DNA from 4 places in the Enterobacter sp. SA197 genome. Region 1 is predicted to be linked to each of the others. Evidence: predicted binding sites of a transcription regulator. Region 1 holds the regulator's gene; each other region holds the start of a gene.

Region 1 (8,224 bases):
CAGGATAGCCGCCAGAATGCCTAATACCGACACGCCTGTCGCCAGTAACACAATAAAAAAGACGATAACAAACAGTAATTCCAGCATGGTGCGCTCCCGATAAATGAGTCATAACCTGGACTCTATGCCAGAGATATATCAAGAAACGTGCCAGAATTTTTATCGTTGATTTATCAACAAAAAACCCTGCCATCAAGTGCAGGGTTTGGTGAAATTGACCAACAAGTAGTGAAAATTTAACGACCAGCCACCAGGCTCAACGCATGTTCCAGCACGGCGACATCAGCGCCGGGCTTGTGCGCATTTTCGCTGAGGTAACGCCGCCACTGGCGTGCACCAGGGATGCCCTGGAAGAGACCCAGCATGTGTCGCGTGATATGGCCAAGATAGGTGCCTTGTCTCAGCTCATTTTCAATATAAGGATACATGGCACGCACCACGGCCACCGGATCGGCATCCGGACCATCCACGCCGAAAATCTCGCGATCAACTCGCGCCAGGATCCCTGGATTTTGATAGGCTTCGCGCCCCACCATGACGCCATCCATGTGTTCAAGATGGGCGTTCGCCGCTTCCAGCGACGTAATGCCCCCGTTAATGGCAAGGGTCAGATGCGGGAAATCACGCTTTAACTGATAAACCCGTGGGTAATCCAGCGGCGGGATCTCGCGGTTCTCTTTCGGGCTCAGACCAGAGAGCCAGGCTTTACGCGCATGGATGATAAAGGTCTCACATTCGCCTTTGCCGGCGACGGTGTTGATGAAATCGCAAAGGAACTCGTAACTGTCCTGGTCGTCAATCCCGATACGTGTTTTCACGGTCACCGGGATCGTTACGACATCACGCATCGCTTTAACACAGTCGGCAACCAGTTGCGCATTACCCATCAGGCAGGCGCCAAACATGCCGTTCTGCACGCGATCGGACGGGCAACCTACGTTCAGGTTGATCTCATCATAACCGCGCTGTTCAGCCAGTTTTGCACATTGCGCCAGCGCAGCCGGGTCGCTTCCTCCGAGCTGCAAGGCCACCGGATGCTCTTCCTCGCTGTAGGCCAGATAGTCACCTTTACCATGAATAATGGCGCCCGTCGTCACCATTTCGGTGTAGAGCAGCGTATGGCGGGAGAGCTGACGCAGGAAGTAACGACAATGCCTGTCCGTCCAGTCGAGCATCGGCGCGATCGAGAAACGGTGAGCGGGGTAAACAGTAGGCTGAATTTCTGGCGACATGGCGAATAAATGAGCTTTACGAAAAAGGGGCGCTACTATAGCACAAAGAAAAACCGGAGGCGCAAGGCCTCCGGCTCTCTGTCAGAACGTCAGGGTGAGCTGTGCTCCCGCTCCCCATGTCTCTTTTTCACCCACCATACCTGTCAAATCGACATGTACGGTGTTAAAGGGCGCAAAACCTACCCCTCCGGTAAAGACATTGCTTTCATCTCCTTTTACGTCCGCACGATAACCGGCGCGAACAGCCAGCCAGTTAAGCGGACGCACTTCTGCACCGACACCCACATACTGTGAGTTTTTCTCGCTTTTAAACCCTTTGGTTTCAGTAAGATCGCCATCCGCACTCAGGGTCAGCAGTTCATTTTGCCAGGCCACACCGGCGGTCACCACCGGACTGATTTGATAGGTATCTTTATAATTTTTCACTTCGCCGGTACGGCGGTTTTCGATGAGTACATCTTTGGTATCGATGTTATTAGAGATAAGGTTCTGCCCGGTTAACCCCACGGTGAAGTTTTCCGTCAGGTCTGCAGCCAGGCCCACATCAATGTTGAACGACGTGTCATCAGTACGGTAACGATCTTTTTTCCAGTCGTTTTTATCGTAATCGCTAATCGTGGTGGTGTAGTTATAAAGCCAGGTTTTCTGCAGTTTAGGCGTCACCCCTACCGACAGCGGTACCCCACCTGCGTCGAACTGATGCGCGAAGGCCACCCCAAAATCGGAGACAATGGCAGCGCGACCTGATGCGGTAGAGTTGAGGTTATCTGAAATTCGTTCAGTACCAAAGACAGCGGCATCAACTGCCCTCAGGCTTGCCCTGGTAAAATCAGCAGGGTCATTGGGATCGTCCATCTCACGCAGATAGCGAATATCTTGCTGATCGATTGAAGCAGACACATAAGCATGAGCGTAAGCCTTGGTCATAAATGCCACGGAGAGCGTATCGTTTGGAATACTGACGGCAATTCCCGCCCCCGCATTCGCGCTTGCGCGTTTGCCTTTTAAAAACTCCAGAGATTCAGCCAGATCGCCTGCGGCATTCTGGAACTGGTTGACGGTACCAATGGGATTAGCGAGCACATCCCCAAGTGAAAGACCATCAACGACATCACCGTAGTAATCGATCTTGTCACTGATGTCCTCAATTTCATTTCTCAAATCATCTTTATCATTAATTTGCGCAGTAAAACTTGGCAGAATAATGGATATATCATCTTCAGGTTTGGCTTTCGCCAGGAGCGCCGGGTTAATTAATGCCGCACTGCCATAACTGGCTGAAGCAACCCCCGTCCCCCCCATCGCATCATTACGCGCTTCCGCCCAGGTATTCGCTGCTCCCGCTTGATTTGCCACTGTAAAGGAGACAGCGATAGCGACCACTGAAAGTTTGAGTTTGTTTTTCACAATTATGCGTCTCGTAGTCAGATGAGTTTTTTTATGCCCCGCTCCTTTTTACATGAACGGGAATGCTCTATTGCTGCGAATAACACCAAAAATATGTCTTATTCTGCCAGACAGGCAATAACTGGCAGAAAGTATAGTTATAAGAAATGTCCCACATTATTTATAGAAGACGTAATGCGATTGTGAAAGGCGCTAAAGCAGGCCGATCTCGGCGTTTAACGCAGAACATGATAAAGTGAGGGATTATGCCGCCGGGAAACGAGAGGACGACAATGGATAAGACCACTTCGCAAGAGATGCTAACGCAGGCTGAAAAACTGTGCGTGCAGCGCAATGTGCGTCTGACGCCACAGCGCCTTGAGGTTCTGCGGCTGATGAGTCTGCAAGAGGGTGCTATCAGCGCTTATGATCTGCTGGATCTGCTTCGCGAGAGCGAGCCGCAGGCGAAACCGCCCACCGTTTATCGTGCGCTGGATTTCCTGCTGGAACAAGGCTTTGTGCACAAAGTAGAATCTACCAACAGCTATGTGTTGTGCCATCTTTTTGACCAGCCGACCCATACTTCGGCGATGTTCATCTGCGATCGTTGCGGGGTGGTCAAAGAGGAAGAAGCGGAAGGTGTGGAAGATATCATGCACATGCTCGCCGCAAAATTAGGCTTTGCCCTGCGCCATAATGTTATTGAAGCGCATGGCCTGTGTGCCCGTTGCGCTGAAGTGGAAGCCTGCCGCCATCAGGGCGACTGCCACCACGATCACTCAATTTTAATCAAGAAAAAGCCACGTTAAGCACGGGCTCTGGGCGGGTGGAGAAAGAAGAGTGGTACGTCCATGTACCGTCGGGCAGGGTAGTCTCTTAAAATGCCTGTTCAGAGGGCTTTAAGACTACCAGCGGTAATCGTGACGGGTTTCCCAGTCACCAACCTCTTTTTCCGCTTGATCTTTCTGGTAGCCATAACGTTCCTGGATTTTACCTACCAGCTGATCGCGTTTACCTTCGATGACGGTCATGTCATCGTCAGTCAGTTTGCCCCACTGTTCTTTCGCTTTACCTTTGAACTGTTTCCAGTTACCGCCGACTTCGTCTTTATTCATAATCATTTCCTCATCGTTCGGTTTTGAATAGCGAGTATTCATCCATTTATTACGTTCTTAATGTGCTGAACGTGATAATAATTGTAGTCAGGGATAACGATGCGGTGGATTTATTCGGAATTTTTAACCATCCATACGCTGTTTTGAAGAATAGACATTGAGGAGAAAAAAGAATGCGGCAGAGAACGAGGGGGATTTAAGTTATTGTAATAAAAGCAAATAAACCGCGATAACTGTATGCGTTATCACGGCTCATAAAAGTAAGTTACAGCCATTCGCCATTGCGGATCACGCCAACCGCCAGCCCTTCAATGGTAAAATTCTGCTCGCGCAGATTAACCACGATAGGCGAAAACTCGCTATTTTCCGGCAGGAGCTGAACAGTATTACCTTGCTTTTTCAGCCGTTTAACCGTCACTTCGTCATCAATACGGGCGACCACTACCTGACCATTACGGACATCCTGCGTTTTATGCACGGCCAGAAGGTCGCCGTCCATAATGCCAATGTCTTTCATCGACATCCCGCTAACGCGCAGCAGGAAATCAGCATTAGGTTTGAACAGAGAGGGGTCAACCTGGTAATGGCCTTCAATATGCTGCTGGGCCAGAAGAGGCTCGCCCGCCGCGACGCGCCCGACTAAGGGCAGACCTGCATCATCTTCCACTTCAAGCAGCAAACGAATGCCACGAGAGGCACCAGAGACAATCTCAAGTACACCCTTACGCGCCAGCGCTTTCAGATGCTCTTCCGCTGCGTTTGGGGAACGGAACCCCAATTGTTGCGCGATCTCTGCACGCGTCGGCGGCATACCGGTTTGGTTGATTCGATCGCGGATAAGATCGAACACCTCTTGCTGCCTGGCCGTTAAAGCTTTCATTCCGCCCCCTGGGTGTATATACAGTTATGCTGTGAGTATATACAGCTAAAGGCGATTTTGAAACCAAAATTACGCAAAAAACCAGCAGTTAGCGCAAATCCTGAAGCTTTATCGAAAATGGCTCCACAACAGCGAAACCCAGGTAAAGATCGCAACCAGAATGGCCATCAACACCGCTGCCGACCCCATATCTTTCGCGCGCCCGGACAGCTCATGAAATTCAGCGCCAATTCGGTCAACCACGGCTTCAATAGCGCTGTTGAGGATTTCAACAATCATCACCAGAACCACTGAGCCAATCAGCAATACACGGGTGATGGCGTCAACATCAAGGAAACAGGCGATAATAATTGCCAGAATGACCGCAACGGCCTCCTGGCGGAAAGCAGCTTCGTTGATCCATGCTGCGCGTACGCCTTTCCATGAATAACCCGCCGCTTTGATGATGCGGGTAATGCCAGTGGTATTATTGGCCATTAAAAGAACCTTTTTATGTAATGAACAACGATCTCTATGTAAGGTTATAGAGGTACAAAGAATTTGTGCGCGCTTTCTGATATTCTTGCGGCGCAATGGCATTTTTAACCAGAGGCTTCACATCCTTTATGTCCGGCTGGCCACGAATTTACTACAAATTACTTAATTTACCATTAAGCGTACTGGTAAAAAGTAAGTCGATCCCTGCGGAACCTGCGCAGGAGCTGGGGCTCGATACCTCACGCCCTATTATGTACGTTTTGCCTTATAACTCTAAGGCTGACTTACTCACGTTACGTGCACAATGTCTGGCACATGATTTGCCGGACCCGTTAGAACCGCTGGTGATCGACGGAGCGGAGCTCCCGCGATACATCTTCATTCACGGTGGACCACGGGTGTTTACCTGGTACACGCCGAAAGAAGAGTCTATCAAGCTGTTCCATGACTATCTCGATGTGCACCGTAGCCATCCCGATCTGGATGTGCAGATGGTGCCGGTTTCGATGATGTTCGGCCGCTCACCGGGCCGCGAGAAGGGTGAAGTGAATCCCCCCCTGCGTATGCTCAATGGCATCCAGAAATTCTTTGCTGTCTCCTGGCTTGGCCGTGACAGCTTTGTACGCTTCTCTCCCCCGGTCTCGTTACGCCGCATGGCGACCGAGCACGGTACGGATAAAATCATCGCGCAGAAGCTGGCCCGTGTGGCGCGTATGCATTTCGCTCGCCAGCGTCTGGCTGCGGTTGGCCCGCGCCTGCCTGCCCGTCAGGATCTGTTTAACAAACTGCTGGCCTCCAAGGCAATTGCGCGTGCAGTAGAAGACGAAGCGCGCAGCAAAAAAATCTCTCATGACAAGGCGCAGCAAAACGCCATCGCCCTGATGGAAGAGATAGCGGCAAACTTCTCTTATGAGATGATTCGTCTCTCCGATCGCATCCTGAGCTTTACCTGGAACCGTCTGTATCAGGGCATTAACGTGCACAACGCTGAGCGTGTGCGCCAGTTGGCCCATGATGGCCATGAAATTGTTTATGTGCCCTGCCACCGCAGCCACATGGACTATTTATTGCTCTCCTACGTCCTTTACCACCAGGGGCTGGTCCCGCCGCATATCGCGGCTGGTATTAACCTGAACTTCTGGCCTGCCGGCCCGATTTTCCGCCGTCTGGGCGCGTTCTTCATTCGCCGCTCGTTCAAAGGCAACAAACTTTACTCTACCGTGTTTCGTGAATATCTGGGCGAGCTGTTCCAGCGTGGTTATTCGGTCGAATACTTCGTGGAAGGCGGACGTTCGCGTACCGGTCGCCTGCTGGACCCGAAAACCGGTACCCTGTCGATGACCATCCAGGCGATGCTGCGCGGCGGCACCCGTCCCATCACCTTAGTGCCCATTTACATTGGGTATGAACACGTCATGGAAGTCGGAACTTACGCCAAAGAGCTGCGTGGCGCGACCAAAGAGAAAGAGGGTTTTATGCAGATGTTACGCGGCTTAAGCAAGCTGCGTAACCTGGGTCAGGGGTATGTGAACTTCGGCGAGCCTATCCCGCTGATGAACTACCTTAACCAGCGCGTGCCGGAATGGCGGGAATCTATCGATCCTATCGAAGCGGTGCGTCCGGCCTGGCTGACGCCGACGGTGAACGCCATCGCCGCCGATCTGATGGTGCGCATTAACAACGCAGGGGCTGCCAATGCCATGAACCTCTGCTGCACCGCCCTCCTCGCCTCCCGCCAGCGTTCGCTGACCCGTGAACAACTGACGGAGCAACTGGATTGCTACCTGAACCTGATGCGCAATGTGCCTTACGCGGAAGATTCCACGGTGCCAACGGCCAGCGCGTCGGAGCTCATCGCCCATGCCCTGCAGATGAATAAGTTTGAGGTAGAAAAAGACACCATCGGCGACATCATCATTCTGCCGCGTGAGCAGGCGGTGCTGATGACTTACTACCGCAACAACATCGCGCATATGCTGATGCTGCCGTCGTTAATGGCAGCCATCCTCACCCAACACCGTCATATTTCTCAGGATGAGATGCTGCGCCATGTTGAGCTGCTCTACCCGATGCTCAAAGCAGAACTGTTCCTGCGCTGGGAAAAAGCGGAGCTGGCGGGCGTGCTGGACAACCTCGCACAGGAGATGCTGCGCCAGGGGCTGGTCACCATCAAAGAGGGGCAGCTGAATATTAACCCTTCACACTCCCGTACCCTGCAACTGCTGGCGGCGGGTGCGCGCGAAACGCTGCAACGCTACGCCATTACCTTCTGGCTGCTGAGCGCGAATCCGTCGTTCAACCGCAGTACGCTGGAGAAAGAGAGCCGCACGCTGGCACAACGTCTTTCCGTGCTGCATGGCATCAACGCGCCGGAATTCTTCGACAAGGCGGTGTTCAGTACCCTGGTGCTGACCCTGCGTGATGAGGGCTTCATCAGCGATACCGGTGATGCGGAACCGGCGCAAACGCTGGAGATTTACCAACTGCTGGCGGAGTTGATTACCTCGGATGTGCGTTTGACGATTGAGAGTGCGACGCAGAGCGAGTGAACAGGATGCGGTCTGCTTCCTTCTCCCCAGGGAGAAGGAGCAAACACAAAAAAGGCAACTGACGTTGCCTTTTTGCTTTTACCTCCAATAGCTCACCGCCAGCCCTATAAACAGCACCATGCCCACATAGTTATTGTTCAAAAAGGCCTTAAAGCAGGCATCCCGATCGCGCCCGGCGATAAGCTTTTGTTGATAAACAAAGAGTGCGCCCGCAACCAGCACCGACCAGTAAAAATCCCAGCCCAGACCGTTAAGCTTGCCTACGGCAACCATCAACGCCAGCACCGCCACCTGTAAAATACCAATGATCAGCTTGTCCTGACGACCAAACAGAATCGCCGTCGACTTGATGCCTATTTTCAGATCGTCATCCCGGTCCACCATCGCATACTCGGTATCGTACGCTACGGCCCAGAGAATATTGGCGAGGAACAATATCCAGCAGCTCAGCGGCACGGATTCACTCACCGCAGCAAAGGCCATTGGGATCGACCAGCCAAATGCCGCCCCCAGCACCACCTGAGGCAGGTGGGTGTAGCGCTTCATAAAAGGATAAACCCAGGCCAGCGCCAGCGCCGCAACGGA
Region 2 (8,224 bases), 610 kb from region 1:
ACTCCGAAGAAGAAGGCGAAATCTATATGGGTTGCGCCGGTGGTATTGATTTCATTACCACCCTGCCGCTCTCTCGCGAAGCGATTGCTGCTGGCTCCCGGACGTTCAAACTGACGCTAAAAGGGCTCAAAGGCGGCCACTCCGGTGGGGATATCCACTTAGGTCTAGGCAATGCGAATAAGCTGCTGGCCCGTTTCCTGGTCGGTCATGCTGCAGAACTGAATCTGCAACTGGTGGACTTCAACGGCGGCACCCTGCGTAACGCCATCCCCCGTGAGGCCTTCGCCACCGTCGCCGTTCCGGCGGATAAAGCCGAACAGCTGCAAACGCTGGCGGCAACCTATCAGGGCATCCTGAAAAACGAACTGGAAATCAAAGAGAAGAATCTGGTGGTTCTGCTTGATACCGTCACCACGGATAAACAGGCGTTGACCCCGGCCTCCCGTGACGCATTCATTCAGCTACTGAACGCCACGCCAAACGGTGTTATCCGTAATTCAGACGTGGCGAAAGGCGTGGTGGAAACCTCCCTGAACGTCGGCGTGGTCACCATGCAGAATGAGAGCGTCGAAATCATCTGCCTCATCCGCTCCCTTATCGACAGCGGCAAAGATTACGTGGTGAGCATGCTGGAGTCCCTGGGGCATCTGGCGGGGGCGAAAACCGCACCGAAAGGCGGCTATCCTGGCTGGCAGCCGGACGCAAACTCCCCGGTCATGCATCTGGTGCGTGAGACCTATCAGCGTCTGTTTAACAAGACGCCGAACATCCAGATTATCCACGCCGGTCTGGAGTGTGGTTTGTTTAAAAAACCCTATCCGAACATGGACATGGTCTCTATTGGGCCAACCATCACCGGTCCGCACTCCCCGGATGAGCAGGTTCATATTGAGAGCGTTGGCCAGTACTGGACGCTGCTGACCGAGCTGCTGAAAGCCATTCCCGCGAAGTAATGCGCTAAAAAGCCGGAGGGCGTTTGCTTATCCGGCCTGCGATTTCTGCTTCAGACCTGAGCCGGATAAGTCGTCTATTCACGCGACATCCGGCTTTTTTTGTCGCGCCATATGATAATTCACGAACCGCACTCCGCGTGTCTCAACCGATTGTTGCTGCAAAACCTGAAACCCATAACGCTCAAAAAAAGGCTTCGCGGTAATACTGGCATCGACGGTGATCATTCCGTCAGGAAGCAGAACAATGAGTGCATCCAACAACGCACTGGCGACCCCCTGATGAGTAAATTCCGGCGAGACAAAAAGTAAGTCAATATAACGTTCAATAGCGGTAATAAAGCCCACCGGGCGATGGTCTGATACCGCCACACGCACCGTAGAATGCGTTAATTTTTCCTGCCAGCGTGACGCATCTATCTGCGCCCAGGCGGCAATCTGGCGCGGCGAATAATCGCGGCTGGCTGTTTCAGTGACCGCCCGCAGAAATATTTCGCACAGGTCGTCAAAATCCCTTTCTTGATAAGTTCTTATTTCCAGCATGATTATAATCCCAGTACCAGCTGTCGCTCCATTTGCGGATCAAGCAAGGTCACGTGCAGGCCTACCAGCCGCACGCCGCGACCACTGCGGCGTTCATCCCAGGCTTTACGCGCCGTCGCCAGCAAATCCTCTTTGTTAAGACGCGGCCAGATGTGCTCCTGTGTGGTGAGCTGAAAATCGGCAAATTTCAGTTTCACCCCCTGCCTGGCGATCAGCAGGTCGGGTTTCACTTTTAACAGACGGCGCTCCAGTTCAGCATAAAGATTCTCGATAATGGCTTCGCACTCTTCCCACTGGTAAATATCGTCCAGTAAGGTGCGTTCAACGCCGACGGACTTACGTAGCCGCTCGCTGCTGATCTGCCGGTCATCAATGCCCTGGCTTCGCTCCCACAATACCCGACCGAATTTCCCAAACCGTTTAAGCAGCATCGCCAGATCGCTGTTTTGCACATCTTCGCAGGTACGCAACCCTAACGTTTCCAGTTTTGCCGCTGACACCTTGCCCACGCCGGGAATTTTACTCAGTGGCAGCGTGCGTAAAAATGCCGGTACGTCGGCCGGGGTAATGACATATTGCCCGTTCGGTTTATTTAAATCAGAGGCAATCTTCGCCAGGAACTTTATCGGGGCGATACCCGCTGAAGCGGTAAGCTGCGTCTCGCGAAAAATGGTTTCGCGGATCTCCTGAGCCATTAATGTCGCGGACCCGTGGCAGTGCGGGCTGTCGGTCACATCAAGGTAGGCTTCGTCAAGGGACAGAGGTTCAATCAGGGAGGTGTAACGCGAAAAGATGTCACGAATTTGGTTTGAGGCCTCTTTGTAGGCATCAAAGCGACCGGGTAACAGGGTGAGATGCGGGCAGAGTTTTAGTGCCATAGCGGTTGGCATGGCGCTGCGTACACCAAATTTCCGTGCCGGGTAGTTGGCCGTACTGATCACACCGCGCTTAACCCGACTGCCGCCGATGGCGATCGGAATATCCCGCAGAGCAGGATTGTCTCGCATCTCCACCGCCGCAAAAAAGCAGTCCATATCGACATGTATGATCTTACGCATAAGCTCACCCTTTCCAACACTGGATAAGTATACAGCATATTAATCAGAAACGAGAAGTTACCGAAAAAACTGCCGCGTTCACCTCTGTATGCCCCGGCATGTTGTAATTGAAGGGGTTTTTATCTGACAATAATTCAGCGGGGCAGCGGGGAAAAAAAAGCAATGTAAAAACTCCACTTTCCGGCTTGCGAAAAACTACCGTGATGCTAATGTGAGCGCGCCCGAAGCAGATAAATCTGATTTCCGGGTCTCTTTTTGCCGTCCTGGCAATGTGGTATCCGCTATATCAAGGAAACAAGCAGTATGCGCAAAATCGCATTATTTATTGCGATGCTTCTGATTCCGTGCGTCTCGTTTGCCGGTTTATCCAGCAACAGTTCAACAACGCCGATCAGCAAAGAATACAAGCAGCAGTTGATGGGGTCGCCGGTTTATATCCAGATCTTCAAAGAAGAGCGTACCCTTGATCTTTACGTCAAAATGGGCGAGCAGTACCAGCTTCTGAGTAGCTATAAAATTTGCAATTATTCCGGCGGCCTGGGTCCGAAGCAGCGTCAGGGTGATTTCAAAAGTCCGGAAGGGTTTTATTCCGTTCAGCGTAGCCAGCTCAAGCCGGACAGCCGTTTCTATAAAGCCATCAACATTGGCTTTCCGAACGCCTATGACCGTGCCCATGGTTATGAAGGTAAGTACCTGATGATCCACGGTGCATGTGTGTCTATCGGTTGTTACGCGATGACGGACTCACAAATCGACGAGATCTTCCAGTTCGTGACTGCGGCACTGGTATTTGGTCAGCCAACGGTCCAGTTAAGCATTTACCCGTTCCGTATGACTGATGCGAATATGCAGCGCCACAAATATTCGACTTTTGCCAAATTCTGGCAGCAGCTCAAACCGGGATATGACTTCTTCGAACAGACGCGCAAGCCGCCGGTAGTTTCGGTGGTAGACGGGAACTATGTGGTCAGCAAGCCGCTGAGCCACGAAGTGGTTCACCCGCAGCTGGCGTCAAACTATACGCTCCCCGAGGCAAAATAACGCCCATTCACCTGGCATGATCTTGTGCCAGGTTTCATTGCCTGTCAGCGGTTGCGTGGCAATCACGGTGACCACATCGTTCGGTGTGGTTTCCCGCTGAAAATCAATTTCAATATCCTGGTCCAGCAGCGTCGCCACGCCAAAGGGGGCGCGTCGGGTGATCCAGAACAGGTTGGTTGAGCAGAACGCCATGACGTAGCGCCCATCCGACAACAGCATATTGAACACCCCCTTCTCACGCAGCTCTGTCGCCAGCGTCGCAATGTATTTAAACACCGCTTCCATATTGCCAGGCGTGCGTGGGTAACGGGTCGTCAGCTTATCCAGCAGCCAGCAGAACGCCTTTTCACTGTCGGTCTCGCCAATCGGGCGGAAATTGCCGGTCTGCAGACTCTTATAGCCCGTCAATTGCCCGTTATGGGCATAAGTCCAGTTGCGGCCCCACAGCTCACGGGTAAAGGGATGGGTATTTTCCAGCGCCACTTCGCCGCGGTTCGCCTGACGAATATGGGCTATCACCGAGCAGGATTTTATCGGGTATTCCTGCACAAGGCGCGCAATGGGGGAGTTAAAGCTGGGTTGTGGGTCCTTAAAGGTGCGACAGCCCTTGCCTTCATAAAAGGTGATTCCCCAGCCGTCTTTATGCGGACCGGTGCCGCCACCACGCTGGACCAGACCGGTGAAACTAAAGCAGATATCGGTCGGCACATTGGCGCTCATCCCGAGCAATTCGCACATACATCACCTCCACAAAACATCTCAAAAGCGAGAAGGCGTTATTGTTGCGGCCCGTCTGAACGCGAACGACCGTTGCAAACGGGCAGATAACCTGGCCTTCTCAGGCTTTTTCCATCTCTTTTTCGATAAGCAGGATCAGGATATGAATCACTTTAATGTGAATTTCCTGGATGCGGTCAGCATAACCAAAATGCGGCACACGGATCTCGACATCCGCGCTGCCCGCCATTTTCCCACCGTCTTTCCCGGTCAGGGTGATGACTTTCATGCCCTGCGCGCGCGCCGCGTCAATCGCTTTAATAACGTTGGCCGAATTACCGGAGGTGGAGATCCCAAGCAGCACATCGCCCTGACGACCGACCGCTTCAACATAACGCGAGAAGACGTGATCGTAGCCAAAGTCGTTACTTACGCAGGAGAGATGGCTGACGTCAGAAATGGCGATACCCGGATAGCCAGGACGGTTCTCGCGGTAACGACCGGTTAACTCTTCGGCGAAGTGCATGGCATCGCAGTGTGAACCACCGTTACCACAGGAGAGCACTTTGCCGCCGGCTTTAAAGCTGTCTGCCAGCAGCACCGCCGCACGCTGGATAGCATGAATATTGGCGTCATCTTTGAGGAAGTTAGCCAGCGTCTCGGCGGCTTCGTTTAATTCGTTACGAATCAAATCCTGGTACATGAGGAGATCCTTCAGTAAGCAGTATGAATGTAAATTCTCGAGCGCAGTTTACCGGATAGGATCAGTAGCGAGAAGCTAAAGCCATACTTATCACCCGGTGTTTTCGTTATTCGTGCCACTATTCACCTCAACAATGTGAACCAGGTTGTAATTATTTTGTAAACGCATTGCTAAAAGAAATAACATCCACTAAAACCATATCATCACAAGTGGTCAGACCTCCTACAAGCCAGGGAGCTTTTCTCTATGATGATTTTGAGTCTTCTCGCAACAATCGTTCTGCTCGGGGTGCTGTTTTACCACCGGGTTAATTTGCTGCTCAGCAGCGCAATCCTGCTGGCATGGACTGCCCTTCTCGGTGCGTCCGGCCTGTGGTCAATCTGGGTACTGGTGCCGCTGGCCATTATCCTTGTGCCGTTCAACGTCACTTCAATGCGCAAATCACTGATTTCCTCCCCGGTGTTCCGTGGCTTCCGTAAAGTCATGCCGCCGATGTCCCGCACCGAAAAAGAAGCCATTGATGCGGGCACTACCTGGTGGGAAGGTGACCTGTTCCGTGGTAACCCGGACTGGAAAAAGCTGCATAACTACCCCCAACCGCGCCTCACGGCGGAAGAGCAGGCCTTTATTGATGATCCGGTAGAAGAAGCCTGCCGTATGGCAAATGACTTCCAGATAACCCATGAGATGGCGGATTTGCCACCGGAACTGTGGGCCTTCCTGAAAGAGCATCGCTTCTTCGCGATGATCATCAAAAAAGAGTACGGCGGGCTGGAATTCTCGGCCTATGCCCAGTCTCGCGTACTGCAAAAACTCTCCGGCGTCTCCGGCATTCTGGCTATTACCGTAGGGGTGCCGAACTCTTTAGGGCCGGGCGAACTGCTGCAACACTACGGCACGCAGGAGCAAAAAGATCATTATCTGCCGCGTCTGGCCCGTGGGCAGGAGATCCCCTGCTTCGCGCTGACCAGCCCGGAGGCCGGTTCTGATGCCGGTGCAATCCCGGATACCGGCGTCGTCTGTATGGGCGACTGGCAGGGTGAGCAGGTGCTGGGTATGCGCCTGACCTGGAACAAGCGTTACATTACGCTGGCACCTATCGCGACGGTGCTGGGACTGGCCTTTAAACTTTCCGACCCGGACAAACTGTTGGGCGGTGAGCAAGAGCTCGGCATTACCTGTGCTCTCATCCCTACCAGCACGCCTGGCGTGGAGATCGGTCGTCGTCACTTCCCGCTTAACGTGCCCTTCCAGAACGGCCCGACGCGCGGGCAGGATATCTTCGTGCCGATTGATTACATTATTGGCGGCCCGAAAATGGCCGGTCAGGGCTGGCGTATGCTGGTTGAATGTCTCTCGGTTGGCCGCGGCATTACGCTGCCGTCTAACTCAACAGGCGGCCTGAAATCTGTGGCACTGGGGATTGGTGCTTATGCCCATATCCGCCGTCAGTTCAAAGTGGCTATCGGCAAGATGGAAGGGATTGAAGAGCCGCTGGCGCGCATCGGGGGGAATGCTTATGTCATGGATGCCGCCGCGTCGCTTATCACCTACGGCATTATGCTCGGTGAAAAACCGGCGGTGCTCTCCGCTATCGTGAAGTATCACTGTACCCACCGGGGACAGCAATCCATCATTGATGCGATGGATATCGCAGGCGGGAAAGGCATCATGCTTGGTGAAGGTAACTTCCTTGCGCGTGCCTACCAGGGATCGCCTATCGCCATTACCGTCGAAGGGGCGAACATCCTGACCCGCAGCATGATGATCTTCGGTCAGGGGGCGATTCGTTGCCATCCCTATGTGCTTGAAGAGATGGCTGCCGCACAAACCAACGATGTGAATGCCTTTGATAGGCTGCTGTTTAAACACATTGGTCATGTCGGTAGCAACACCGTGCGCAGCTTCTGGCTGGGCCTGACTCGCGGGCTCTCCAGCGCCACGCCAACCCATGACGCCACCAAACGTTACTATCAGCATCTGAACCGCCTGAGTGCCAACCTGGCGTTGTTGTCTGACGTGTCGATGGCGGTGCTGGGCGGTAGCCTGAAGCGTCGTGAACGCATTTCGGCCCGTCTGGGTGACATTCTGAGCCAGACCTTCCTCGCCTCAGCCGTTCTGAAACGCTATGATGACGAAGGACGCAACGAGATGGATCTGCCGCTGGTGCACTGGGGCGTGCAGGATGCGCTCTATAAAGCTGAACAAGCGATAGATGATCTGCTGGCGAACTTCCCGAACCGCATTGTCGCGGGCCTGCTACGGGCGATGATTTTCCCTACCGGGCGTCACTACCTTGCGCCGTCCGATAATCTGGACCATCAGGTAGCGAAAATTCTGCAAACGCCGTGCGCGACCCGCTCGCGTATTGGTCGCGGTCAGTATCTGGCACCAAGCGAACATAACCCGGTCGGCCTGCTGGAAGAGGCACTGCTGGATGTGATGGCCGCTGACCCGATTCACCAGCGTATCTGTAAAGAGCTGGGGAAAAACCTGCCGTTTACACGTCTCGATGCGCTGGCAAAAGAGGCGCTGGCAGGCGGGCTTATCAATCAGGATGAAGCCGACATTCTGCATAAAGCCGAAATCAGCCGTCTGCGTAGCATCAATGTGGATGATTTTGAGCCGGAGGAGCTGGCCACACGGCCGGTAAAGCCTGCGGAAAACCTGCGTAAGCCACAGGCGGCTTGAAACCGCTGATGAACCCACACCCCGCCTCGTGCGGGGTTTTTTTATTCCCCCAGCCCCCCATTTTCTCATGCTACAGTGTAAAAATGCTGTTTCAGGAGAGCTTAATCATGCCGGGTTTTAAATTAACGTTACTACAACAACCGCTGGTCTGGATGGATGGTCCGGCGAACTTGCGCCACTTCGATCGTCAACTGGAAGAGATTACCGGGCGTGATGTCATCATCCTGCCAGAGATGTTTACCACGGGCTTTGCTATGGAAGCGGCAAAACAGTCTCTGCCTGAGCAGGATGTGGTGGCCTGGATGCAAGCCAAAGCCCGGCAGACCAATGCGCTGATTGCGGGCAGCGCCGCTCTGCAAAGCGAGCGCGGTGCGGTTAACCGTTTCCTGCTGGTCGAGCCTGAGGGTCAGGTTCATTTCTACGATAAGCGCCACCTCTTCCGCATGGCCGATGAGCATCATCACTACGAAGCCGGCAACGCGCGCGTGGTATTTGAATGGCGTGGCTGGCGTATCTTGCCA
Region 3 (8,224 bases), 1.3 Mb from region 1:
ATCACCCAGCGCAGAGAGAGCTGTTTTTCCAGCGGTGGGCACAGCGCGCTCACGGGTATAAACACAGGCTTTTGACCTTCCAGTTTTGCCTGTGCCTGCCCGGCATGATGTGTAGCTTCAATCCCGAGCATAGCGAAAATGGTTTCGCTGACTACCCGGGTCGGATCGATGCTTACGCCGTGAACCACAACCGGGAAACCCAGTTTATTGAGCAGGATCGCCAGCAGCGGCGTCAGGTTTGCCTGCTTACGCGCACCGTTATAGCTGGGTATGACAATCGGCATCGGTTTCGCGACCGGTGGCGTCAGGCGTAGGGTCTGCTGCTGCATGGCCTCGTAAAACCCCAGCATTTCTGCTTCGCCTTCCCCTTTTATTCGCAGGGCCAGCAGGATACCACCCAGTTCAAGATCCGGGACATCACCACTTAACATCCGGGAATACAGCCCACGGGCGGTGTCAAAATCCAGATCGCGGGCATGGTTTTTTCCCCGACCAATCTCTTTGATGATCTTGCGGTAATCCATCGACACTCCTCACTGACTCACATTTTCAGCGGCGCTTACGGCGGCTTTGCTTCGGTCTCTTCACTATAACGTCAGGAACAGTGGGTTGGGAAATAGGAAAAACCGGGAGCGCGTCAAGCAGGCGCTTGCCGTAACTTTTGCTCAGCAAGCGATTGTCGTAAATCACCACTTCACCGTGGCAGCTGTGGCTACGAATCAAACGCCCCACCTGCTGAATGAGGGTAAACGAGGCGCTTGGTAAACTTTGTACCTCAAAGGGATAGCGATTAAGGCTTTTTAACCACTCGCCTTCGGTGAGCACGACCGGGCTGTCGATGGGTGGGAAGGCGATTTTATGGATGTGCACCTGCGTCAGATAGTCGCCCTTAAGATCCAGCCCCTCCGCAAAGGACTGTAAACCGACCAGCACGCTACGTTCCCCTTCATCGATGCGTTTACGGTGAAGTTCAACCAGCCGGTAGCGGGGCTGATCGCCCTGCACCAGCAGTAACAAACGCAAGTCTGTAACAAAGGTTAAAAAGAGCTGCATCGCCCGCTGACTGGCAAACAGCACCAGCATTCCGCGGTGGGCTTTACTCTCAACCTGTTCGCGAAAATAGGCTGCCATTTCGGCCAGGTGCGCCGCTTCATTGTCAATAAGCGGCGCATGACGCATCTGCGGGATAACGATTTTCCCCTGCTCAACATGGTTGAAGGGAGAGTCCAGCGCCACAAAACGGTCGCCCGCTTTGGGTTTGAGGCCACTCATCTCCTGCAGGCGTGAAAAGCTATTAAGCGAGCGTAAGGTGGCAGAGGTGACCACAATGTGCGGTACGCTGCGCCAGAGCAGTTTTTCCAGCTGATCGCTGACGCGAATGCCAACGCAGTGGAAGAACAGGTGAATTTGCCCGTCCCGTACTTCGCGGGTAACCCACTTGGAGACCGGTGCGCCAGAGGCCTGCGCCATTGAGGCCAGCCGCCAGAGTTTGCTCTGGGATTCAAACATGCCCAGCGCCCGGTTCATCTGCAACAGTACCCGATGAAGACGCACGATGTCATGGGTGCCGGTTTTCTCACTCAGATCGTTCAAAAATAGCTCTGCCAGCCCGCGCAGCATCTCGGTAAGCTTTGCCAGCCGCTGACAAATCACCATCACCTCTTCGGGAAGTTCCCCCATCGTAAAGCGGTGTTCCGCTTCCTGACCTGCGGGAAGATAAAGACAGAGAATGTTATTCAGCGAGGCAATAAGCTCGTACAGTTCTTCGTTATGGGCATTAAAGCGTTCCGGGTTCGCCAGCGGCGGCGTAGTTTTGGGCCGGAACTGCTCAAGGCAGGTCGCTACCAGTTTACTGAACAGGTCAAGTTGCAGACGAAACCAGGGTGCGGTGATTTCAGCGCTCATTTCCAGCGCATCACGGGCCACATCAGGCAGGTGGTGGCCTTCATCCAGTACCAGCAGCAAATTTTTCGGCTCGGGCAATACCGCTTCACTTTCCAGTGCGGCCATCACCAGCGCATGATTCGCCACCACCACTTCTGCCTCCTGAATCTCACGACGTGCGACAAAAAACGGGCATTCACGGTAGTAATGGCAGTTACGATTCAGACAGCTGGCTTTGTCCGTGCTGAGACGCCGCCAGAGATCGTCGCTTATCGGCTTATCGGTATGATCGCGCAGGCCATCCCATTTGTAGCTGTCCAGAGAGGCTTTCAGCGTGGCGCAAAGCTTCTGCTCCTCCTGATTATTTGGCGTGAGCTCATCCTCAAGGAAGGCCAGCAGATCCTGCTGTGTGGGATCGGTACTGGAGAGCGCTGCCAGATTACGCGGGCAGACATAGCGCCCGCGCCCAAAGGCCGCGGTAAAGCGCAGGTCCGGGATAATCTTGCGCAGCAGCGGCAGATCCTTACTGAAAATTTGATCCTGCAGAGCGACGTTAGCGGTGCTGACCACCAGCGTTTTCTGCTCTTCACGAGCAATGGCGATCCCCGGAATCAGATAGGAGAGGGTTTTGCCGACCCCCGTTGGCGCTTCGATTGCCAGATGCCGTCCTTCGTCCCCGGCGAGGGTTTTCGCCACATCGGCAATCATCTGTCGTTGCGGGGCTCGGGGAATAAAATCGGGGATCTGTTGTTGCAACGCCTTATACCAGGCGGCAATTTGCGCTCTTAACGCAGTGGTAAGGGCCATCGTCAAACCTGAAACACTGTATAAACAGCCACCATTGTGGCATTTTTCACGTTTCAGGGGTAATGCTTTTTCCGCTTATGGAAACGGGCTCGTAAAAAGCGGCACCGGAGTGATGCCCCTTCCCTTATTTCGGGCGCGCTGAAGGTAAGAGAACGTTACTCTTAACGTTCAGCGCTGGCGTAATGCCATAAGGCTTGTCACAACAACGGTCCACGACCACCCACGCAAAAGTGGATGTCATGCGCAGGTTAAAGCAGGATGCGCGTCCTTGGGCACGCTTAGCGCCCCTTCCCCCAACATACGTTGCAGAATAACAATATCCAGCCAACGATTATGTTTGAACCCAACATTTTTTAGCGTGCCCGTTAGCGTAAAACCAGCACGCTGGTGTAAAGCCAGTGAAGCTTCGTTTTCACTGTTACCGACCACGCAGATCAACTGTCTGTACCCGTGTGCTTCGGCCCAGGCTATAGCCCTGGCGAGCAGCTTTTTGCCCGCCCCCTGGCGACAAAAAGCATTATCAATGTAAATCGAATCTTCAAGCGTGTAGCGGTACGCCGCACGAGTCCGGTAGCGTGACAGGTAGCAGTACCCTTTAACACTGCCCTCATGGATCAATACAAACCAGGGCAGTCCGGCGTCACGCAAGTTGTTCAGGCGCACCAGCATATCGTCAGGCGTGGGGATTTCGGTTTCAAACGAGGCGGTGCCGTGGGCCACGTGCCAGGCATATATTGCGTGGATGGCGGGAATATGATGTTCTTCGGCTTCAGTAATGTGCATTCTTCAACTCCTGTTTCTGATGCAGGCAGGATAACCGTTCCCTCTCTCTTCAGGCACAGGTCTTCACTTATGACCTGTATAAGGAAAACCTTGCATGACCACCCTCAGTCTCGATCAGCTGGCCACCTATAAGCTGGTGATAAGTCGGGGAAGTTTTACCGCTGCGGCCACGGTGCTGGGCCTCTCCCAGCCTGCGGTCAGTTTGCAGATACGCCAGTTAGAGGCCACCTTGCAGGCGCGCTTAATTGAGCGAACCGGGCGCGGTATCCGCCCTACGCCTGCCGGATTGACGTTACTCGAACATTGCGCTGAGATTGACAGAGCGGTCAACACGGCAGTGCAGGCTGTCGCCAGACACCAGCAGCACATCAGCGGCAGCGTTGTTCTGGGAACAGGCGCAACCCTGTGTATTCATTTACTGCCTCCGGTATTGCTGGCGCTGCGTCAGCTCTGGCCAAAGCTTACCGTCGACGTACGCACCGGGAATACCCAGGACATTGTTCGCGCCATTGAAGAAAACAGGATTGATATCGGCCTCGTCACTCTGCCCGCGGCAGGCAAAAACATAGAGATAACCCCGGCGATGAAGGAAGAGTTTGTGGTGATTGGCGCGACGGGACTCGAAGGCGTGGATGCCCCTTTTTCCCCGGCCCGTTGCGCCGCGATGCCGCTCATTGTGTTTGAATCCGGTAGCGGCGTTCGCCAGCAAATTGATAACTGGTTTTTAAGCGCTGGCGTAGAGGCGAAATCGGTGATGGAGCTTGGCAGCGTCGAAGCGATTAAACGCATGGTGCGTGCAGGACTGGGGGTGAGTATCGTGCCACGCATGGCTGTTGCGCAGCCGCTGGAAAGAGAGGGCCTTGAAATTTTTCCTCTGGAGCCCCCGCTGCACCGTACATTAGGCTGGGTTATGCGCCAGGATCGTGTAGTCCACCGTGGCATACAGGAAGTCGTTCACCATATTACTGAGGCAATACGCAAGCTGACAGACGAAAAGCAGGCGTTATCCTGTGGTAAGGCCTGACGTTCCCTAAAGGAATATTTGGTATGCTCATAATTCATGATGTGATCGGTAGCACATTTTAGCCTTTAATTGTATGATGAATGCGGTTCATCAAGGGTTTTCACCATGAGTAAATCACTGACTAATATCTGGCACTATCTGCGCGCTTTTGCTCTTATTTACGCCTGTCTGTATGCGGGAATTTACCTCTCTTCGCTGCTACCTATTACTATTCCCGGCAGCATTATTGGCATGCTGATTTTATTTGTCCTGCTGGCACTGCAAATCCTGCCGGCGAAATGGGTCGCCCCTGGCTGCTACGTCCTGATCCGCTATATGGCGCTTCTCTTTGTGCCTATCGGTGTGGGGGTCATGCAGTATTACGACATGCTACGCGCTCAGTTCGGGCCCATTGTGGTCTCCTGTGCCGTGAGTACGCTCATTGTCTTTTTGGTTGTGAGCTGGAGCACCCATCTGGTACATGGCGAACGTAACGTCGTTGGTAAAAAAGAGAGTAAATAATGATGACGTATATCTGGTGGTCCCTGCCTTTGACCCTGGCCGTGTTCTTCGCTGCGCGCAAACTCGCCGCACGTTTTAAGATGGCGCTGCTTAATCCGTTGCTGATAGCCATGGTGGTGATTATTCCTTTCCTGCTGCTGACGGGGATCCCTTACGATCACTATTTTCAGGGGAGCAAAATCCTCAATGACCTGCTGCAGCCTGCGGTCGTGGCGCTCGCCTTCCCGCTCTATGAACAGCTTCACCAGATCCGGGCGCGCTGGAAATCGATAATCACTATTTGCTTTATTGGTAGCGTGGTCGCCATGGTCACCGGTTCAGTTATCGCCCTGATGATGGGGGCGACACCTGAAATTGCAGCTTCGGTTCTTCCAAAATCCGTGACGACGCCCATTGCGATGGCCGTAGGAGGAAGCATAGGCGGCATTCCTGCCATCAGTGCGGTATGCGTGATTTTTGTGGGTGTTCTGGGGGCGGTTTTTGGTCATACCCTGTTGAATTTGATGAAAATACAGACGAAATCTGCCCGAGGGCTCGCGATGGGGACCGCCTCGCATGCGCTCGGTACTGCCCGGTCTACTGAGCTTGATTATCAGGAAGGGGCGTTCAGCTCGCTGGCCCTGGTGATCTGCGGCATTATCACCTCGCTTATTGCCCCCTTTTTATTCCCGCTTATTCTGGCGATGGCGGGCTAAAATTTGCGATGGATCGCGCATTTTTCATTTGAATTTCATAAGTTGCATATACAGTGCGATGCTGATCACATATAAAGGCGCAAACGGCCCGTAAACTACGATCCCATTACACTGTTATGAGGCAACGCCATGCATTCACGTTTCCACACTGCGTTTCCGGCCCTCGCGGACACACTCAGGACCGCGCTGGCACCGCTTCTCGATGACGCGCACTTTCCTGCGATGTTAAGCGCGCAGCAGGTATCTGACCTGCTTGACGCCACCGGGATGGACGAAGACGCGCTGGCCTTCGCTCTGCTCCCCCTTGCCGCCGCCTGCGCGCGTACTGAACTCTCCCATTTCAACGTCGGTGCCATTGCCAGGGGCGTCAGCGGTGCCTGGTATTTTGGTGCCAACATGGAGTTCCTCGGTGCCACCATGCAACAGACCGTGCATGCTGAACAGAGCGCCATCAGCCATGCGTGGTCGCGCGGTGAGAAAGCGCTGGTTTGCATCACGGTGAATTACACCCCGTGCGGTCACTGTCGCCAGTTTATGAATGAGCTGAACAGTGGTTTGACGCTGCGTATTAACCTGCCTGGTCGCGCACCGCATACGCTGGGTGATTACCTTCCCGATGCCTTTGGCCCGAGAGATCTGGAGATCAAAACGCTGCTGCTCGATGAGCAGGATCATGGGTTTTCCCTGCGTGGCGATGCCCTCGTTCAGGCGGCCATTGTCGCGGCGAATAAAAGCCATAGCCCTTATACCCACTCCTATTCTGGTGTCGCCATTCTCTGCCGTGACGGGCAGATCTTCAGTGGCAGTTATGCCGAAAATGCGGCGTTTAACCCCACCCTTCCCCCTCTGCAAGGGGCGCTCAATCTGCTGAGCCTCAGCGGTTATGATTATCCGGATATCCAACGTGCGGTGCTGGCAGAAAAAGCGGACGCGCCTTTAACGCAGTGGGATGCCACAATGGCCACCCTGCGTGCGCTGGGCTGTCAGAACGTTGACCACGAACGTCTTGCCTGATCTCTCCCCTGCGGGCTCGCTCCCGCAGTGGTGAAAAACCCCGCAGTTGAACCTCCGTTTCTTGCGCTTGCCGAACGGGTAAAGTAGCCTTGAGTGAAATTTAATCCTGTACCGAGTTTGTCTACATGTTGAAGCGTTTTGTTTACAGCCTGTTTGTCCTTATCGGCTTACTGCTGTTAACGGCGCTCGGCCTGGATCGCTGGATGAGCTGGAAAACCGCCCCTTACATTTACGATGATCTGCAGGACCTTCCGTGGCGTCAGGTGGGCGTGGTACTGGGTACAGCAAAATATTACCGCACCGGCGTGATTAATCAGTATTACCGCTACCGCATTCAGGGCGCGTTAAATGCTTATAACAGCGGCAAAGTTAACTACCTGCTTCTAAGCGGCGACAATGCCCAGCAGAGCTACAATGAGCCGGTGACCATGCGCAAAGACCTCATAGCAGGCGGCGTTGACCCTTCCGATATCGTTCTTGATTATGCGGGATTCCGCACGCTGGACTCGATTGTGCGCACGCGCAAAGTCTTTGATACCAACGATTTTATTATTATTACCCAGCGTTTCCATTGCGAGCGCGCCCTGTTTATCGCCCGTTATATGGGGATTCAGGCACAATGTTATGCCGTGCCTTCGCCGAAGAATATGTGGAGTGTGCGGGTACGGGAATTTGGCGCGCGGCTCGCCACCATTGCTGATCTGTATGTGTTCAAACGCGAGCCACGCTTCCTGGGGCCGCTGGAGCCGATCCCCTCTTTACAGGAAGTGCCGAACGATGCGCAGGACTACCCTGCAGTTACCATCGAACAGTTGCTTGATCTGCAAAAGAAAAACAGTCAGGAATAGTGCGTGTCGGGTCAGTAAACCGAGGCGCCACGGTTAATATTTCTCACCGGGCCAAGTAAATAATAGTGGCGCTCGGTAAACTCCTGAATATCGATAACCCGTTTCTCCGCCTTATTTAACGTCCACAGACCGCTTAACGCGTTAAAAGACATGATTACTTCACCTTCAGGTGTAGCAACCAAATATTCACCGGTTTTTATATATCCTGTCGAGCATTCAATACGCAGCTGAGAGCGGTTTGCAAGGCTAAACTCTATTTTGCCAAAGCCCGTGGGGACAATGCTGAAGGAGTAAAATGGCAATGAGGTGATTTTAAGGTCGCCCAGATCGGCAATAACCTCATTATCACGGATAAGCTTTACCGATTTCAGGTAGAAGTGAATGGGGTGAATTTTTTCATGCGGCGGATGATCAACTTTGAAATACACAACATTCATAGGCGCTCCAGCTCATCATTACTTCATTGTCTCATCAATAAGCATAGATCTGATTACGATCCTGACATTAAGATTAGCCTTAAACATCCATATTTGTGAGCGCTGCACGATTAATCAGGTAAAACGTTGTAATGCTACAAATATATCCTTGCAGCAGACCGTTGATACTTTACAGACTGCTGCCACTACACGCACCCCTGCTGACAGTAATCCGTCAGGCTACTTTATCTT
Region 4 (8,224 bases), 1.3 Mb from region 1:
AAACCCTCACGATCGCGATATGCCCTACCTTGAGCAGATGGTTGAAGGGGTCAAAGCAATGGGGCTTGAGGCCTGCATGACCCTTGGCACGCTCAGCGACAGTCAGGCTCAGCGTCTGGCCACGGCGGGGCTGGATTACTACAACCACAACCTCGATACCTCGCCGGAGTTTTACGGCAACATCATCACCACCCGCACGTACCAGGAGCGTCTTGATACCCTCGGTAAAGTGCGGGATGCCGGCATCAAAGTGTGTTCTGGTGGGATTGTCGGGCTGGGAGAAACGGTGAAAGACCGCGCCGGACTTCTGCTGCAACTGGCGAATCTGCCGACCCCGCCGGAGAGCGTACCCATTAACATGCTGGTGAAAGTTAAGGGGACGCCGCTTGCGGATACCGATGACGTTGATGCCTTTGAATTTATCCGCACCATTGCTGTGGCCCGTATCATGATGCCGACCTCCTTCGTGCGTCTCTCAGCCGGGCGTGAGCAGATGAACGAGCAAACCCAGGCGATGTGCTTTATGGCCGGAGCAAACTCCATTTTCTACGGCTGCAAACTGCTGACTACACCCAATCCGGAGGAAGACAAAGACGTGCAGTTGTTCCGCAAACTGGGGCTTAACCCGCAGCAGACGGATGTACAGGCCGGAGATAACGAGCAGCAGCAACATCTGGAACAGCAACTGCTGCATGCTGACACTGAGCAGTTCTATAACGCGGCCGCCCTGTGAGCTGGCAGCAACGTATCGACGAGGCTAACCGAGCCCGTCGCGTGAATGACGCGTTTCGAACGCGCCACTGCGTCGGGCAGGGCGCAGGGCGCTGGCTGATTCAGGAGGCACACCGCTACCTCAATTTCTCCAGTAATGATTATCTGGGACTCAGCCAGCACCCGGCGCTGATTCGCGCCTGGCAACAGGGCGCTGAACGCTACGGCGTGGGCAGTGGCGGATCGGGTCACGTCAGTGGCTATACCGCTGCTCATCGCGAGCTCGAAGAGGCGCTGGCGGAGTGGCTCGGCTACCCGCGGGCACTGCTGTTTATCTCCGGTTTTGCCGCCAATCAGGCCGTGATTACGGCTCTGATGGCTAAAGATGATCGGATCCTGGCCGACCGGCTCAGTCACGCATCGTTACTGGAGGCTGCCGATCGCAGTCCCGCCCGGTTACGCCGGTTTCACCATAACGACACCGCCCACCTTGCCACGCTGCTGCAAAAGCCTGTTGCCGGAGAGCAACTGGTGGTGACTGAGGGTATTTTCAGCATGGACGGCGATGCGGCCCCACTCGCCGATCTTTACGCCCTGACGCGCAGCGCCGGGGGCTGGCTGATGGTTGATGATGCGCACGGCATTGGCGTGTGGGGTGAGGCCGGACGCGGCAGCTGTCATGCCCGACAGGTCATGCCCGATATCCTGGTCGTCACCTTTGGTAAGGGCATGGGCGTGAGCGGAGCGGCCGTGCTCTGCCGTGAACCGGTAGCCGATTATTTATTGCAGTTCGCCCGCCACCTGATTTACAGCACCTCAATGCCGCCTGCTCAGGCGGTGGCGCTTCTGGCGTCGCTCAACGTCATCCGCAGTGCAGAAGGCGATGCGCGACGCGAAAAGCTTGCTGAACGGGTTGCCCAGTTTCGCGCTGGCGCATCGTCGCTGGGGTTAACGATAAGCGGATCGCAGAGTGCCATTCAGCCGTTAAGGGTGGGTGAAAACAGCCGCGCGCTCATGCTGGCCGGCGCCCTGCGCGATCGCGGATGTTGGGTCACGGCCATCCGACCGCCGACGGTGCCCGCGGGGACCGCCCGTCTGCGCCTTACACTTACTGCGGCCCATGAAGCCGCAGATATCACGCAGTTGCTGGAGGTGCTGAATGACGCCAGTCAATAAGCAGGCCGTGGCCCGTGCCTTCGGGCGGGCGGCGCAACACTACCGGCAACACGACGACGTGCAGCGCCAGAGCACTGAACTGCTGCTCTCCCGTCTGGGCAACATTCCGGTTCGCAATGTACTGGATGCCGGATGCGGCCCCGGTTCGACAGGGCACTACTGGCGACGTCTGGGGGCGCAGGTCACCGCGTTCGATCTCAGCGTGCCCATGCTGGATGAAGCCCGTCAGCAGCAAACGGCACACCATTACGTACAGGGTGATATTGAAGCCATGCCCTTCCCTGACGGGCAGTTTTGCCTTGCCTGGAGCAACCTGGCTGTGCAGTGGTGCAATTCGCTGCGTCAGGCGGTAAACGAGCTCTGCCGGGTGGTTCGTCCGGGCGGGTATGTGGCCTTTACCACCCTCGCGCACGGCTCGCTACCGGAGCTGAACCAGGCGTGGCGGGCGGTAGATGGTCTGCCTCATGCTAATCGCTTTATGGCTATTGAGCAGATCCATGCCGCGCTTGCAGGGCGGCGTTATCAGGCCGGTGTGGAAACTCTCACCCTGCATTTTGATGAGGTGACGCAGGCGATGCGTTCGCTCAAAGGCATTGGGGCAACCCATCTTCATGCCGGACGTCGTTCAGGATTAACGCGGGGAGGGTTACAGCAGCTGCGGCAGGCCTGGCCACAGCAGGGCGGCGGCTACCCGCTCAGTTATCAACTATTTTGGGGAGTTATCAGCCGTGACTGAACGTTATTTTGTCACCGGAACAGACACTGAGGTCGGGAAAACGGTCGCCAGTTGTGCCTTGCTACAGGCGGCGAAAAAGCAGGGATGGCGCACCGCAGGGTACAAACCCGTTGCCTCGGGCAGTGAGCTGACCCCCGCGGGACTGCGTAACGGCGATGCACTCGCACTCTTGCGCAACAGCACACTGTCGCTCTCATATGAGGAGGTAAACCCCTGGACGTTCGCCGAGCCAACCTCACCACATATTGCCAGCGCGGCGACGGGCAAACCAATAATACCCGCAGCTCTTTCAGCCGGGCTGCGCCATCTGGAACAGCAGGCAGAGTGGGTGCTGGTCGAGGGGGCAGGGGGCTGGTTTACGCCACTGAGCGATGCTTACACTTTTGCAGACTGGGTAGTGGCCGAGCAGTTGCCGGTCATTCTTGTGGTGGGGGTAAAGCTTGGGTGTATTAACCACGCGATGCTGACCGCACTGGCGATTGAACAGGCGGGCTTAACGCTGGCAGGGTGGATTGCCAATGATGTCCAGCCGCCGGGGCGTCGTCACCCGGAGTATATCGCAACGCTGCGGCGCGTGATTAAAGCGCCTCTGATCGGGGAGATCCCCTGGCTTTCTCACGCGCCGGATGAGGCAAATAACGGTCATTATCTCGATCTCAGCGTACTGACTCCGGCGTCATCCAGTGGGACAGGACCTCTTCATTCAGTTGACTGACATCCCCCTGGGCAACATTGCGCCCCCTGTGTAGCAGGCAGAACCGGTCCGCCACGCGGCGGATAAAACCAAGGTGCTGCTCAGCCAGCAGGACGGTCATACCGACATCCTGATTCAGACGCACGATAAAATTACCGAGCTTATGAATAAACGCCTGCCCCATGCCCCGTGTAGGTTCATCAAGAATGAGCAAGCGCGGGCGGTTCACCATCGCCCGCGCCATCGCCAGTTGATACTGATTCTCCTCCGATAATACCGCCACTTTTTCCTGACGAAAGGCGTACAGCTCGGGAAAGAGGTCGTAGACCTCACTGCTCACAGCCTGACGGGGCGTCGCGCCCGCCAGCAGGGCGATGTGCAGGTTCTCTTCCACTGTGAGCTGCGAAAAAATGCGCCTGTCCTGAGGCACATAACCTATCCCCATAGCGCTACGGTGCGCCGCCTGCAGTGCCAGCAGATCTTTCGGAGGGCCGCTGGCATCCTGCCAGACCATGCTGCCACTCTCTACGGGCAGGAAACCCGTTATACAGTTAAATAACGTTGTTTTGCCCATACCTGGCAGGCCAATCACGGAGGTACAGCTACCGGTCACCAGATCAAGGTCGAGGTTCCACAACGTATGCTGATCACCGTAATACTGATTTACCGAACGTAAATGCAACATAACCTGCTCCTGTTGTTGCGTTAAGGTGGAGTAATAGGTGCAAAACGCTTGCCAACGCGCCAAAGCGTGGCTGTTTTCAGAGTCCGCTGATGAATTGCCCCGCACTGCACCGGTTCAGGAAAATAGGGCGTTATTGGCTGCACGTTGCCAGTGCTGCAGATGATGGTTATTGGTGCAGCAAATGAGAGAAATGTGAGAACGTTCGCAGGATATTTTGCCGTTTCGTCAACAGTCGTCATGCAAAAATAAGTGATAAAAAATTTTTACTGACGGCTGAAAAGGAGTTGTTAACATTTTGTGGGCTGGCTGTGGATGTGGCCTGGAATGAGTTATCCACTATTCCTGTGGATAACCTTGTGTATTAGAGTTAGAAAAAGTGCGACAAGCGAGTAAACACGCGGCTTGCGCCTGAATTGATGCGAAACGCGGCTTTTTATATAAAATGATAAATTTCAACGGGTTATATAAAAGCAATGGTTGTAAAAAAAGTGTCACCCGCTGCCACAAAACTTTCATCACCTTACTTGACAAATGTTAAAAAAGGAAATGTTCTGGGGATAACCTGTTTCGTCAGGCGTTTTATGCCATCCGGCCACCGTTTTACGGTGAACAACACAAGCTGTTCCCTGCGCTAGTCCAGATTTGGCATATTGCTACTGTTTTTTCATCCAGTATTAATGACTGGCATTTCCCGCCACGGTGAGTAAAATTACTAACCTGCCCGCTCATTCCTTCATCAGGTAGCTGTCCATGAGTAAACCGTTAAAATTGCATTCCGCTTTTCGCCCTTCCGGCGATCAGCCTGAGGCTATCCGTCGCCTGAAAGAGGGCCTGGAAGATGGGCTGGCCCATCAGACGCTGCTGGGCGTGACGGGGTCGGGTAAAACCTTTACCGTCGCCAATGTGATTGCTGACCTGCAACGCCCGACGATGGTGCTGGCGCCCAACAAAACGCTGGCTGCCCAGCTCTATGGCGAAATGAAAGAGTTCTTCCCGGAAAACGCGGTGGAGTACTTCGTCTCCTATTACGATTACTACCAGCCGGAAGCCTATGTGCCAAGTTCGGATACCTTTATTGAAAAGGATGCCTCGGTAAACGAGCACATAGAGCAGATGCGTCTGTCTGCGACCAAAGCATTGCTGGAGCGGCGCGATGTGGTTGTGGTGGCCTCTGTCTCAGCGATTTATGGTCTGGGTGACCCGGATTTGTATCTCAAGATGATGCTGCATCTCACTAACGGGATGATCATCGATCAGCGCGCCATTCTGCGTCGCCTGGCAGAGCTGCAATATACCCGTAACGATCAGGCTTTCCAGCGCGGCACCTTTCGGGTACGCGGCGAAGTCATTGATATTTTCCCTGCGGAGTCTGACGACATCGCCCTGCGGGTGGAGTTGTTTGATGAGGAGGTTGAACGGTTATCCCTGTTTGACCCGCTGACCGGGCATGTGGAGTCCGTGATCCCGCGGTTTACCGTTTACCCGAAGACGCACTATGTCACCCCGCGCGAACGCATTGTTCAGGCTATGGAAGAGATCAAAGGCGAACTGGCAGTACGGCGTAAGACGTTGATGGATAATAACAAGCTGTTGGAAGAACAGCGTATTACGCAGCGAACCCAGTTCGATCTGGAGATGATGAACGAACTTGGCTACTGTTCTGGCATCGAAAACTACTCGCGTTATCTCTCCGGGCGTGGGCCGGGTGAGGCACCGCCAACGCTGTTTGACTATCTTCCGGCTGATGGTTTGCTGGTGATTGATGAATCCCACGTAACCATTCCACAAATTGGCGGCATGTTTAAAGGCGACAGGGCGCGTAAAGAGACGCTGGTCGAATACGGTTTCCGCTTACCTTCAGCGCTGGATAACCGCCCATTGCGTTTTGAGGAGTTTGAAGCTCTCGCCCCCCAGACGATTTATGTGTCAGCCACTCCCGGCAAATATGAGCTGGAAAAATCGGGTGATGAGGTCATCGATCAGGTGGTGCGTCCAACAGGACTGCTCGATCCGGTTATTGAGGTACGCCCGGTTGCAACCCAGGTAGACGATCTTCTTTCTGAAATCCGTAAGCGCTCCACCATCAACGAGCGCGTGCTGGTGACGACCCTGACCAAACGGATGGCGGAAGATCTGACCGAATACCTTGAAGAGCATGGGGAGAAGGTGCGTTATCTCCATTCTGATATCGACACCGTCGAGCGTATGGAAATTATTCGTGACCTGCGCCTTGGGGAGTTCGATGTGCTCGTCGGCATCAACCTGCTGCGTGAAGGTCTGGATATGCCTGAAGTGTCGCTGGTGGCGATTCTGGATGCCGATAAAGAGGGCTTTCTGCGTTCAGAGCGCTCACTGATTCAGACCATCGGTCGTGCCGCGCGAAACATCAACGGTAAAGCGATTCTGTATGGCGACAAAATCACCCCCTCTATGGCAAAAGCCATTGGCGAAACGGAGCGTCGTCGTGAGAAACAGCAAAAGTACAATGAAGAACACGGTATTACCCCGCAGGGCCTGAATAAGAAAGTGGTGGATATTCTGAGCCTCGGGGAGAACCTGGCGAAAACCCGGGCCAAAGGGCGTGGCAAGTCACGCACGCCTGCGCAGGCGGAGGCAGCAGAGATGGCGCTGTCGCCGAAAGCCTTGCAGCAGAAAATACAGGAGCTCGAAGGGATGATGATGCAGCATGCGCAGAATCTGGAATTTGAGGAGGCGGCAAAATGCCGCGACAAGCTCCATCAGCTAAGAGAGCTGTTTATCGCAGTGTCATAACGGGAGGCCCGTCACAACGTGGTGAACGGGCCTTAATGTTCGCTTAATGTTGTTCCGGTACTCTCCCTGCCACTACCCCGGAGGGTCCCTATGCAAAAAGAAAACGTCTATCAGTTTCTCGCCATTGCGCTCTCATTGGCGATTGTGATTGCCTTCAGCCACAGCTGGGTGCTCAGTTACTGAACCCCGTCTGGCGTGATACCGGTTTGAATTTGACCCATGCCCGCACGCCGGGCGTGGTTGTTTTGTTCTGCAGGAAAAACTGAGCATCGTGCAGACGGGCAATGCGCGTCACGATACTCAACCCCAGTCCCGCGCCATCGTACCGGCTGTCCATACGCACAAACGCTTTGCTTAACTCTCCGCTACGAGATTCGTCGATGCCCGGGCCATCATCTTCAACCGCCAGAACAGGCTCGTCGCTGCTATCGATGCAAATACGAATAGTCGAGCCGGTGGGGCTGTAACGATGGGCGTTTTCCACCAGGTTTCTCACCAGCACTCGCAACAAGGTGACATCGCCGGCGACCGCCACATCCTGATTGCTTTGCGGCAGTAACAGCGTCTGCCCCCGCTCGGCCAGCATCGCATCCAGTTGCCCCCATACGGGCAGCACCACGTCGGTCATTAACATTACCTGCTGATAACTTCCCGCTGAGAAAGACTGCCCCACACGGGCGAGCTGCAGTAACTGCGCGATGTTTTCGGTCATCTGGTCGAGGCGCTGGATAAGCGGCGCAACGTTAAGATTGTGCGTTCTGGACATTAACTCCAGATGCAAACGTAAGCCTGCCAGCGGAGTGCGAAGCTCGTGAGCGACGTCGGCAGTAAAAAGTCTTTCACGATCCAGCGTCAGCGTTAAACGTTCTACCAGCTGATTAATAGCCGACTGCACGACTTCCACTTCCGGCACCGCATTATTCAGTACAATGGGTTGGAGGTTATCCGGCGTGCGGGCGTCGAGCTCCCGCTGCAATTCCGCGAGCGGGCGCAGGATCATTTTGACGGCCTGTAAACACAACAACAGCGCAAGGCCAATAATCAGCAGGCTCGGCACCAGTAAACTGGCTACGGCTTCATGCACCTCATGCCGGATGTGCCGGTGGTTGTTTTGGTTATGTACCGCGCTTTCTACCAGCAGCTGAATCTGCTCTTTGCTCTCGTGCCAGAGCCAGAACACGCTGACAAGCTGGCAGAACAGCAGAATGATGCCGATGGTCAGTACCAGACGGCGGCGCATGGACCAGCCTTTTACCGTGAATTTCACCCTGTACTATCCTGTCACTCTGCGTTAACCAGCATGTAGCCATAACCGCGAACGGTGCGGATACGAGCTTTGCCAATTTTGTCGCGTAGGTTATGGATATGAACTTCAAGCGTATTGGTTGCCGGTTCGTTATCCCAGTTATAAATGTCATTATAAAGAATTTCGCGGTGCACCGGGCTGCCT

What was found. Region 1 encodes LexA, which represses DNA repair genes until DNA is damaged. Its sites were predicted from a motif close to TNCTGTATGTACATACAGNA; they were not measured.
Region 2: dinB (DNA polymerase IV) is a predicted target of LexA. The motif match lies at 2,569-2,588, and genes of this name have one in related genera.
Region 3: dinG (ATP-dependent DNA helicase DinG) is a predicted target of LexA. The motif match lies at 2,706-2,725, and genes of this name have one in related genera.
Region 4: uvrB (excinuclease ABC subunit UvrB) is a predicted target of LexA. The motif match lies at 4,657-4,676, and genes of this name have one in related genera.

What each region holds. Positions count from the first base shown of each region.
Region 1 is NZ_CP096393.1:346,484-354,707, reverse strand. It holds gene pspG (envelope stress response protein PspG) at 1-87, opposite strand, end outside; gene dusA (tRNA dihydrouridine(20/20a) synthase DusA) at 237-1,232, opposite strand; gene traF (conjugal transfer protein TraF) at 1,314-2,639, opposite strand; gene zur (zinc uptake transcriptional repressor Zur) at 2,912-3,427, shown strand; gene M1D91_RS01630 (CsbD family protein) at 3,524-3,733, opposite strand; gene lexA (transcriptional repressor LexA) at 3,999-4,613, opposite strand; gene M1D91_RS01620 (diacylglycerol kinase) at 4,722-5,090, opposite strand; gene plsB (glycerol-3-phosphate 1-O-acyltransferase PlsB) at 5,219-7,639, shown strand; gene ubiA (4-hydroxybenzoate octaprenyltransferase) at 7,718-8,224, opposite strand, start outside.
Region 2 is NZ_CP096393.1:955,357-963,580, reverse strand. It holds gene pepD (cytosol nonspecific dipeptidase) at 1-953, shown strand, start outside; gene M1D91_RS04380 (GNAT family N-acetyltransferase) at 1,032-1,493, opposite strand; gene dinB (DNA polymerase IV) at 1,496-2,551, opposite strand; gene dpaA (peptidoglycan meso-diaminopimelic acid protein amidase) at 2,855-3,592, shown strand; gene M1D91_RS04365 (class II glutamine amidotransferase) at 3,563-4,330, opposite strand; gene lpcA (D-sedoheptulose 7-phosphate isomerase) at 4,431-5,012, opposite strand; gene fadE (acyl-CoA dehydrogenase FadE) at 5,259-7,703, shown strand; gene M1D91_RS04350 (amidohydrolase) at 7,811-8,224, shown strand, end outside.
Region 3 is NZ_CP096393.1:1,669,728-1,677,951, reverse strand. It holds gene ybiB (DNA-binding protein YbiB) at 1-524, opposite strand, end outside; gene dinG (ATP-dependent DNA helicase DinG) at 550-2,691, opposite strand; gene M1D91_RS07670 (GNAT family N-acetyltransferase) at 2,929-3,474, opposite strand; gene M1D91_RS07665 (LysR family transcriptional regulator) at 3,569-4,498, shown strand; gene M1D91_RS07660 (CidA/LrgA family protein) at 4,604-4,999, shown strand; gene M1D91_RS07655 (CidB/LrgB family autolysis modulator) at 4,999-5,694, shown strand; gene cdd (cytidine deaminase) at 5,824-6,708, shown strand; gene sanA (outer membrane permeability protein SanA) at 6,834-7,556, shown strand; gene M1D91_RS07640 (hypothetical protein) at 7,568-7,993, opposite strand; gene M1D91_RS07635 (hypothetical protein) at 8,208-8,224, opposite strand, start outside.
Region 4 is NZ_CP096393.1:1,619,136-1,627,359, forward strand. It holds gene bioB (biotin synthase BioB) at 1-733, shown strand, start outside; gene bioF (8-amino-7-oxononanoate synthase) at 730-1,887, shown strand; gene bioC (malonyl-ACP O-methyltransferase BioC) at 1,871-2,623, shown strand; gene bioD (dethiobiotin synthase) at 2,616-3,338, shown strand; gene M1D91_RS07440 (ABC transporter ATP-binding protein) at 3,280-4,002, opposite strand; gene uvrB (excinuclease ABC subunit UvrB) at 4,753-6,774, shown strand; gene pmrB (two-component system sensor histidine kinase PmrB) at 6,947-8,014, opposite strand; gene pmrA (two-component system response regulator PmrA) at 8,056-8,224, opposite strand, start outside.